Regions from separate parts of the Fictibacillus sp. b24 genome, predicted to be linked through region 2. Evidence: a T-box and tRNA genes for the amino acid it is inferred to sense, from the RefSeq annotation. Region 2 holds a T-box; the other holds one or more tRNA genes.
The links. The T-box of region 2 lies ahead of pheS (phenylalanine--tRNA ligase subunit alpha). A T-box ahead of a tRNA ligase gene usually reads a tRNA of that ligase, here a tRNA-Phe.
Positions count from the first base shown of each region.

Region 1: it encodes a tRNA-Phe, which carries the amino acid that the T-box ahead of pheS (phenylalanine--tRNA ligase subunit alpha) is inferred to sense. The anticodon was not compared.

Region 1 is NZ_JAUCES010000005.1:3,436,750-3,441,815, reverse strand. Features, by position in the region: rRNA gene QUF49_RS18080 (23S ribosomal RNA) at 1-2,661, shown strand, start outside; rRNA gene rrf (5S ribosomal RNA) at 2,726-2,841, shown strand; tRNA gene QUF49_RS18070 (tRNA-Asn) at 2,851-2,925, shown strand; tRNA gene QUF49_RS18065 (tRNA-Ser) at 2,930-3,021, shown strand; tRNA gene QUF49_RS18060 (tRNA-Glu) at 3,049-3,123, shown strand; tRNA gene QUF49_RS18055 (tRNA-Val) at 3,150-3,225, shown strand; tRNA gene QUF49_RS18050 (tRNA-Met) at 3,255-3,331, shown strand; tRNA gene QUF49_RS18045 (tRNA-Asp) at 3,335-3,410, shown strand; tRNA gene QUF49_RS18040 (tRNA-Phe) at 3,456-3,531, shown strand; tRNA gene QUF49_RS18035 (tRNA-Thr) at 3,540-3,615, shown strand; tRNA gene QUF49_RS18030 (tRNA-Tyr) at 3,699-3,783, shown strand; tRNA gene QUF49_RS18025 (tRNA-Trp) at 3,802-3,875, shown strand; tRNA gene QUF49_RS18020 (tRNA-His) at 3,889-3,964, shown strand; tRNA gene QUF49_RS18015 (tRNA-Gln) at 3,981-4,055, shown strand; tRNA gene QUF49_RS18010 (tRNA-Gly) at 4,128-4,202, shown strand; tRNA gene QUF49_RS18005 (tRNA-Cys) at 4,215-4,289, shown strand; tRNA gene QUF49_RS18000 (tRNA-Leu) at 4,317-4,401, shown strand; gene QUF49_RS17995 (ATP-dependent helicase) at 4,620-5,066, shown strand, end outside.
Region 2 is NZ_JAUCES010000005.1:1,272,203-1,277,268, reverse strand. Features, by position in the region: gene pheT (phenylalanine--tRNA ligase subunit beta) at 1-174, opposite strand, end outside; gene pheS (phenylalanine--tRNA ligase subunit alpha) at 193-1,227, opposite strand; T-box leader at 1,269-1,491, opposite strand; gene QUF49_RS06460 (TrmH family RNA methyltransferase) at 1,558-2,325, opposite strand; gene sspI (small acid-soluble spore protein SspI) at 2,434-2,640, shown strand; gene QUF49_RS06450 (dUTP diphosphatase) at 2,921-3,415, opposite strand; gene QUF49_RS06445 (TVP38/TMEM64 family protein) at 3,513-4,115, opposite strand; gene QUF49_RS06440 (cytochrome ubiquinol oxidase subunit I) at 4,260-5,066, shown strand, end outside.

The DNA of each region.
Region 1 (5,066 bases), 2.2 Mb from region 2:
CAGAGGGCTTGCCCTCTGGGGTTGTAGGACACTCTACATGGAGTTACAAAGGAACGAAGTAGGTGAAGCGGTCTGGAAAGGCCAGCCAAAGAAGGTAACAGCCCTGTAGCTGAAACTTCGTTCTCTCCTGAGTGGATCCTGAGTACGGCGGGACACGTGAAACCCCGTCGGAATCCGGGAGGACCATCTCCCAAGGCTAAATACTCCCTAGTGACCGATAGTGAACCAGTACCGTGAGGGAAAGGTGAAAAGCACCCCGGAAGGGGAGTGAAATAGATCCTGAAACCGTGTGCCTACAAGTAGTCGGAGCCCATTAACGGGTGACGGCGTGCCTTTTGTAGAATGAACCGGCGAGTTACGATCCCGTGCAAGGTTAAGTTGATAAGACGGAGCCGCAGCGAAAGCGAGTCTGAATAGGGCGACATAGTACGTGGTCGTAGACCCGAAACCGTGTGATCTACCCATGTCCAGGGTGAAGTTCAGGTAACACTGAATGGAGGCCCGAACCCACGCACGTTGAAAAGTGCGGGGATGAGGTGTGGGTAGGGGTGAAATGCCAATCGAACACGGAGATAGCTGGTTCTCCCCGAAATAGCTTTAGGGCTAGCCTCGCGGCAAGATTCCTGGAGGTAGAGCACTGATTGGACTAGGGGCCCCCACAGGGTTACCGAATTCAGTCAAACTCCGAATGCCAGAGAATTATCCGCGGGAGTCAGACTGCGAGTGATAAGATCCGTAGTCAAAAGGGAAACAGCCCAGACCATCAGCTAAGGTCCCAAAGTATACGTTAAGTGGCAAAGGATGTGGAGTTGCCCAGACAACCAGGATGTTGGCTTAGAAGCAGCCACCATTTAAAGAGTGCGTAATAGCTCACTGGTCGAGTGACTCTGCGCCGAAAATGTAACGGGGCTAAACGTATCACCGAAGCTATGGCTTGTACCGTATGGTACAGGGGTAGGGGAGCGTTCGAAGTGCAGCGAAGTCAGACCGGAAGGACTGGTGGAGCGCTTTGAAGTGAGAATGCCGGTATGAGTAGCGAAAGACAAGTGAGAATCTTGTCCATCGAAAGCCTAAGGTTTCCTGAGGAAGGCTCGTCCGCTCAGGGTTAGTCGGGGCCTAAGCCGAGGCTGAAAAGCGTAGGCGATGGATAACAGGTTGATATTCCTGTACCACCTCCTTTCCGTTTGAACAATGGGGGGACGCAGTAAGGTAGGGTGAGCGCACTGATGGAATAGTGCGTCTAAGCAGTTAGGCTGTTGGGTAGGCAAATCCGCCCAACGTGAAGGCTGAGCTGTGATGGCGAGGGAAATTTTAGTACCGAAGTCCCTGATCCTACACTGCCAAGAAAAGCCTCTAGTGAGGAAAGAGGTGCCCGTACCGCAAACCGACACAGGTAGGCGAGGAGAGAATCCTAAGATGATCGGGAGAACTCTCGTTAAGGAACTCGGCAAAATGACCCCGTAACTTCGGGAGAAGGGGTGCTCTGATAGGGTTTATCGCCCGAGAGAGCCGCAGTGAATAGATCCAAGCGACTGTTTAGCAAAAACACAGGTCTCTGCGAAACCGCAAGGTGAAGTATAGGGGCTGACACCTGCCCGGTGCTGGAAGGTTAAGAGGAGGGGTTATCCTTACGGAGAAGCTCTGAATTGAAGCCCCAGTAAACGGCGGCCGTAACTATAACGGTCCTAAGGTAGCGAAATTCCTTGTCGGGTAAGTTCCGACCCGCACGAAAGGTGTAACGACTTGGATACTGTCTCAACGAGAGACCCGGTGAAATTATAGTACCTGTGAAGATGCAGGTTACCCGCGACAGGACGGAAAGACCCCATGGAGCTTTACTGCAGCTTGATATTGGATTTTGGTACAGCTTGTACAGGATAGGTAGGAGCCTGAGAAGCCGGAGCGCCAGCTTCGGTGGAGGCGTCGGTGGGATACTACCCTGGCTGTATTGAAATTCTAACCTTGAACCGTGATCCGGTTCGGAGACAGTGTCAGGCGGGCAGTTTGACTGGGGCGGTCGCCTCCTAAACAGTAACGGAGGCGCCCAAAGGTTCCCTCAGAATGGTTGGAAATCATTCGCAGAGTGTAAAGGCACAAGGGAGCTTGACTGCGAGACCTACAAGTCGAGCAGGGACGAAAGTCGGGCTTAGTGATCCGGTGGTTCCGCATGGAAGGGCCATCGCTCAACGGATAAAAGCTACCCTGGGGATAACAGGCTTATCTCCCCCAAGAGTCCACATCGACGGGGAGGTTTGGCACCTCGATGTCGGCTCATCGCATCCTGGGGCTGAAGTAGGTCCCAAGGGTTGGGCTGTTCGCCCATTAAAGCGGTACGCGAGCTGGGTTCAGAACGTCGTGAGACAGTTCGGTCCCTATCCGTCGCGGGCGCAGGAAATTTGAGAGGAGCTGTCCTTAGTACGAGAGGACCGGGATGGACACACCGCTGGTGTACCAGTTGTTCCGCCAGGGGCATAGCTGGGTAGCTACGTGTGGACGGGATAAGTGCTGAAAGCATCTAAGCATGAAGCCCCCCTCAAGATGAGATTTCCCATCACGTTAAGTGAGTAAGACCCCTTAGAGATGATGAGGTTGATAGGTCTGGTGTGGAAGCGTGGTGACACGTGGAGCTGACAGATACTAATCGGTCGAGGGCTTATCCTTAAAATGCATAACGTTTGGAAACGTCGTATCTAGTTTTGAGAGAACATACTCTCAATATAATTGGTTCAGTGATGATGGCGAAGAGGTCACACCCGTTCCCATACCGAACACGGAAGTTAAGCTCTTCAGCGCCGATGGTAGTTGGGGGTCTCCCCCTGTTAGAGTAGGACGTCGCTGAGCCATACATATTCCACAGTAGCTCAGTGGTAGAGCTATCGGCTGTTAACCGATCGGTCGTAGGTTCGAGTCCTACCTGTGGAGCCATATTGGAGAGCTGTCCGAGAGGTCGAAGGAGCACGATTGGAAATCGTGTATACGGTCAACCCCGTATCAAGGGTTCGAATCCCTTGCTCTCCGCCAGATACATACTCTCTAGCTCAAACAACTGGCCCGTTGGTCAAGCGGTTAAGACACCGCCCTTTCACGGCGGTAACACGGGTTCGAATCCCGTACGGGTCACCATTTTATACATAACCAACTTAAAATATGGAGGATTAGCTCAGCTGGGAGAGCACCTGCCTTACAAGCAGGGGGTCGGCGGTTCGAACCCGTCATCCTCCACCATTTAAACTTTAGTATCATATTTATATCATCGCGGGGTGGAGCAGTCTGGTAGCTCGTCGGGCTCATAACCCGAAGGTCGCAGGTTCAAATCCTGTCCCCGCAACCAATTGGACTCGTGGTGTAGTGGTTAACATGCCTGCCTGTCACGCAGGAGATCGCCGGTTCGACCCCGGTCGGGTCCGCCATTTTTATCAAAACGGTGGTTTTAAAACACCAAGAATTTTATTCTTGGCTCGATAGCTCAGTCGGTAGAGCAGAGGACTGAAAATCCTCGTGTCGGCGGTTCGATTCCGTCTCGAGCCACCATTTTTTTTGCCGGTTTAGCTCAATTGGTAGAGCAACTGACTTGTAATCAGTAGGTTGGGGGTTCAAGTCCTCTAGCCGGCACCAGTTTTTTCTTCCTTAATTGGAATAAAAAACGTATTGAAAAACAGGGTGTTTATGTTTTATAATAAAACCTGTCTTCATTTTGTGGAGGGGTAGCGAAGTGGCTAAACGCGGCGGACTGTAAATCCGCTCCCTCCGGGTTCGGCGGTTCGAATCCGTCCCCCTCCACCATCTTTTAAATCCTTATACAGGGGCATAGTTTAAAGGTAGAACGAAGGTCTCCAAAACCTTTGGTGTGGGTTCGATTCCTACTGCCCCTGCCAATTATATACTGTGGCGGTCGTGGCGAAGTGGTTAACGCATCGGATTGTGGTTCCGACATTCGGGGGTTCGATTCCCCTCGTCCGCCCCATTAATATTTAAAGTGTTGGGCTATAGCCAAGCGGTAAGGCAACGGACTTTGACTCCGTCATGCGTTGGTTCGAATCCAGCTAGCCCAGCCATTTTTATTTTTATAACATAAGATACCTTTAACAGCATATTATAAGTTAATTAAAAAAGTTAATTAAATGTTTGCGGAAGTAGTTCAGTGGTAGAATACAACCTTGCCAAGGTTGGGGTCGCGGGTTCGAATCCCGTCTTCCGCTCCATTTTTATATTCTGGCGGCATAGCCAAGTGGTAAGGCACGGGTCTGCAAAACCCTTATCCCCCGGTTCGAATCCGGGTGCCGCCTCCATAATTCCAATTCAAAAAAGATTCAAATGCCGGTGTGGCGGAATTGGCAGACGCGCACGACTCAAAATCGTGTTCCTTCTGGAGTGTCGGTTCGACCCCGACCACCGGTACCATTTTACTTAACTTAACATTTAAACTTAAAACTTCTCACGTTTGTGGGGAGTTTTTTTATTGTTGTTTGTGGGCGGAACTGAAGCTCTACTGCACGTAAATGTCATTCAGCTGCGCGCAAATGCCGGGTAGCTGCGCGAACTAAAAAATACGACTAGGAAAACCAGGAGTGCTGTCACAGTTATTTATAAATCAAAATGATCAAAAGGAGGACTGAACGATGGAAGATTTCTTCGCTGAGATGAAAAATGATTTAGGAATATCCTTAAATGCTGTTCAAAAAAAAGCGGTCTTACAGACGGATGGGCCTCTTCTATTACTAGCATCGCCAGGATCAGGGAAAACAACTACTATCATCATGCGTATTGGTTATTTAATTAAGCAAAAAGGGATAAATCCAAATCGTATAAAAGCTGTTACATTCAGTAAAGCCTCGGCAAATGATATGAAAGATCGATTCATGCGGTTTTATCCGGATCTTCAGCCAGCAGACTTTTCAACCATACATAGCTTTGCTTTTGAAGTAGTTAGAAATTATTACAGAGGGATGGGGACTTCTTTTCGAATTATTGAAGGTGAGCAAGAGTTAGGCGAGAGTGCAGCGCGGGATGAAAACATTCAGTTGAATAAAAAGTTAATATTGAGAAACTTATTTAAGTCAACAGTA
Region 2 (5,066 bases):
GTTAGGATGCTGGATACATTCTTGAACATATCCTACAACTACTCCGCTGATTCCTTTATTTAACGATTCGACCATTTCAACTTCAATACCACTTTTTGTGATTCTGTCTGCTAATTCAGACGGAGTGATTTCGATGTTTACATATTCTTTTAGCCAGTTATAAGAGATTAGCATGTAATTCCCCTCCTCAAGTTATGCATTTTTGAATTGTTTTAAAAACCGGATATCGTTCGCATAGAAATGACGGATATCATCAATTCCGTATTTGAGCATCGCGATACGCTCTGGCCCCATACCAAATGCAAAACCTGTGTATTTCTTTGAATCAAATCCAGCCATCTCAAGAACATTTGGATGAACCATACCCGCTCCTAAGATTTCAATCCATCCCGTTTGTTTACAGATCGAACACCCTTTACCACTGCACTTAAAACATGAAATATCCATCTCAACAGACGGTTCTGTAAAAGGGAAAAAACTTGGACGCAGGCGGATTTTACGATCTTCGCCAAACATTTTCTTAGCAAACGTTTCAAGGACTCCTTTTAAGTCACTTAAACGAACGTTCTGATCAACCACAAGCCCTTCAATCTGCATGAACTGATGAGAATGTGTTGCATCGTCGTTATCTCTGCGGTAAACCTTCCCTGGAGAGATAATTTTCACAGGTCCTTGACCCTCATGCTTTTCCATCGTACGAGCCTGTACTGGAGACGTTTGAGTACGAAGCAAAATGTCTTCAGTGATAAAGAACGAATCCTGCATGTCGCGTGCCGGATGACCTTTTGGCAAGTTCAACGCTTCGAAATTGTAATAGTCCGTTTCTACTTCTGGACCTTCCGCAATGGTAAAGCCCATGCTAAGAAACAGATCTTCAATCTCTGTTACAACCGCTGTTAACGGATGAGCATTACCTTTCTTTACAGGTCTGCCTGGTAATGAAACATCGAGCGTTTCTTTTGCCAGTTTTTCTGAAATTGCTGCATTTTCCAGCTCAGTCTGTTTTTTATCAAGCTCCTGCTGAATGCTGTCACGCACTTCGTTGGCATATGCTCCGATTACAGGACGTTCTTCTGCGGATAATTTACCCATTCCTTTTAAAACTTCAGTGATGGGTCCTTTCTTACCTAGATAAGCAACTTTCACAGCTTGAAGATCTTTTAAATCTTGGCTTTCTTTGATTTGGCCGATCGCTTCTACTTTTAGAGCTTCTAAACGGTCTTTCACCGTGCAACCCCTCCTTAAAAAAATAAAAAACTCCTCATCCAATAAGGGACGAGGAGTTCGCGGTACCACCCAATTTAACAATGAAAAATACACTGTTCACTTCATTTCAATAACGGCTCTTCACCGGTCAGCCCTACTTAGATCCTTCAGGTGACAACTCAGGAGTGAATTCAATAATACCTACCAAAGAAATGCTCGCAGTCCAGGACATTTCCTCCCTTTTTGGCGGAATCATTATTTACTTTTCTCCATCTTTGTTTTTTACTCTATTTCATTCATCTTTTTCATTATATATGAATAAAATCATCAATTGCAACGCTTTGGAACAAATTACGTTCGATTTCGCTGTAATTCATACAAAAGGATGCCTGTAGCAACGGACACGTTTAGTGACTCAGCACTTCCGAAAATAGGTATCTTTACATTCATCGTCGATTCTTGCTGCAATACTTCCTGCACGCCGGCTCCTTCATTCCCAACAATTAAGGCGAAACCTTCAACTTCTGGCGCTTTCCTCATGTCGACAGCTTCTTGCAGAGAAGTTGAAAGTACAGTGATATTCCGCTCCTTACATTGCTCGATAATCTCTAAAAGATCAGCTTTTACAATCGGCAGATGATAAAGAGAACCTTGAGTAGACCTAACTGTTTTACCATTATAAAGGTCTGCGGTACCCTCACCTAAGAAGACTCCATCAAGTCCAGCACTATCCGCTGTACGAATGATTGTTCCAAGATTACCTGGATCTTGTACTCCGTCTATCAATAAGTAACGGCCATTTTCTTTTATAAGCTCTGCTGACTGATCCATCATTTCACATACAGCCACAATCCCTTGCGGCTTTTCTGTTTCAGAAAGCTGTTTCATCAATTTAGCCGGAACCGACCATAGCGTAAACTTTTCTTTTAGCCATGATTCATTTATTTCAAAATTTTCTTCAATAATGACATGCTGCAGCTTTGCACCAGATTTTATTGCCTCTTCAATAAGATGTGGGCCTTCAATCAAATATGTGCCTGATCTTTCTCGCTCTTTTTTTGTATGCAGCTTCTTCCATTGCTTTAAAGAAGCGTTGGATTCTGATTCGATGTGCTTCATTATAAGGTGTACTCCTTTAAATCATAAATATTTAATATTTTTCCTCATAAAACTTACTCATAACGTACACAATAAAAAAAGAAAAAAATTAATAGAGGTGCTTATCCCATGAATCTTGATTTAAGAAAAGCAGTATTGCATAACGTTACTGGAAACAATAAAGAGCAATTACAAGATACGATTGTTGATGCAATCGAAAGTGGAGAAGAAAAAATGCTTCCTGGTCTTGGCGTACTTTTTGAAGTGATCTGGAAAAATTCAGATCAACAAAAGAAGGAAGAAATTTTAACAACTCTATCTGATGGCTTAAAGTAAAACCCGGGATTTCCGGGTTTTTTATTTTTTTGTTGTTTTATTACTCTTGATATAGTTTTGGCTCTCTTCTGTTGTTTTAGAAGCATTTTGTTCAATGCTCTTCTTTGATAAATTGATTGGAGTGTAAGGTGCGAGACTCCTGCGGGACGAGCGGTCAGGTGAGACCCTTAACGGCGCAAAGCGGCAAGGGGCTCACCGGTCGCCCCGCGGAAAGCGAGCCCCTGGAACGGAAATCAACCACTTCCACGAGCATCAAATTTTGCGCAGGACAATCATGGTATTAATAACCTGTATCCTGACGCTCGTGATTTACAGCATTTTTATCAAAATAAGCCGTTTCAATCTCTTCAAATGAAAAGCCAAGTTTTACGCCTAAACCTAAGAATTCATCAAAAAACGCATGAAACTCTTGGTGCGATAAAGATTTAGAGCCCCATTGATAAAGAGAAAGAAAGAGACTGTTTAACTCTATCTTGTCCATTTCCCCTCGAATTTCTACCTCATTTGACAGTTCGATCTTTGTAAAACCAAGGTCTAGCCCGATGGATAATACAAAATGCAGTCCGTCTACATATTCCTCTAAAATTACTTCTTTCTCAGATGCTGGACGTTTACTCCAATATTTAAAGCATCTTGTTTCGTTTGCCAGCTCCCCAAGTTCAACAAGAAATGCCAATCTTCTTTGTTCAGATAATGATGCATTCTCAAGGTTATGTTCTTTTACGATTCGTGAATTTAATTCATCTTGCATGGAAAAAAGTCGTTCAATCTCCACGTTCATCCCCTGCCTTTCATTCCTAAGCTATTATAACGTTATCTTGATCTACATTCGAGGATGAATTTATTCTAATTTCAACAAAAAAAAGCATACCCTATGCAGGCATGCGCTGTTTTTCACGTTTTACGTTGTCTTCTTCAAAAAATTCACTCCATTTTATGACCCATTCTTTTCTTCTTAATAGATAAAACAGAACGGATAACCCAATTATAACGGCAAGAGATGTAAATAATGACAGTGAAAGCAGTACGGATCCAAAAGAGGAATAGAAAATGGCTATTGGTATGTTTGAAATAATACTAGCCTTCGTGTACTCTCTAAAATTTGATGAAATCTCAATCAGACAAAGACTTAAAAGATGGAAATGCATGAATGGGACCATTTTTAAAATAGCAATCTGACCAACCGAGAATGGCATTCTTTTTCCGATCCACTTTTTCTGCAGTTTTTTTACTTTTTTCATAAGCTTTGGCATGCTTTTCATACCCCAGTAAAAAAGAACACTCGACAAGGTGATACCGATAACAGAATAAAATGTGCCCGCAACGGCTCCGAACAAAATTCCACCTGTCAGACAGATAAGACCTACAGGCAGGAAAAAGAATTGTCTGAAAGCCTGAAGAAGAATGAACAGCAAAGGGGCAAAGATTCCACTAAACTTGAGCACCTCGATATACACACTTGTATTGTCTAGCACGCACTCACCCCCCTTTAAGTCAGCATATGACAGAAGACGAGCTCTATATGACAAAATGTCGTGTGCATAATCCATTCTATATATTGACACCTTAAAGATAGATTGTTTACTTACAAAGTTCTTAGTTTTTAGGAGGAATCGGGCATGGATACAGTTGTACTAGCGAGAGCCTTTTTTGGAACATCACTGGGTTTTCATATTATTTTTGCTACGCTTGGCGTTGGAATCCCTTTAATGATCGTCATCGCAGAAATCATTCATCAAGTTAAAGGTGACAACGACTACGCTATTATGGCAAAACGTTGGACGAAAGCCTTCGCTGTTCTTTTAGGTGTTGCCATTCCATCAGGAACGATTGTAGGTGTACAGCTATCGCTTCTATGGCCAGGTTTTATGGAGATCGTCGGGAAAGTAATCTCACTTCCCTTTCAGATTGAGATTTTTGCTTTTTTCTTGGAAGCCTTATTTATGTCTATTTATGTATATGCAGCGGACAGATTACCAAGGTACTTTCGCTTAATCTCGGTATTCTTTGTTGCACTAGGCGCCGTGGCATCTGCGATTTTAATTTCTGCAGTTAATACATGGATGAATACACCTGCAGGATTTAAAATCAAACCTGATGGCACGATCTATGATGTAAATCCTTGGGACGCCTTTTTTAATCCCAGCTTTTTGTCTTCCTCCTTTCACGTTGCAGTAACCGCCTATATGACAGGCGCATTTGCGGTTGCATCTGTAGCGGCATTTAAACTATTAAAAAAACGTCCTGAACGTGAACGTGCATATCATTTAAAAGGGTTATTCATGTCTTTAGCTGTCGCTCTTGTGATGAGTTTTGTCTCTGCTACTTCCGGGCATCATTCAGCACAGATTCTTCATCAGCATTCTCCTGAAAAACTAGCTGCTGCTGAAGGGTTGTTTGAAACACAAAGATACGCACCGCTTGCA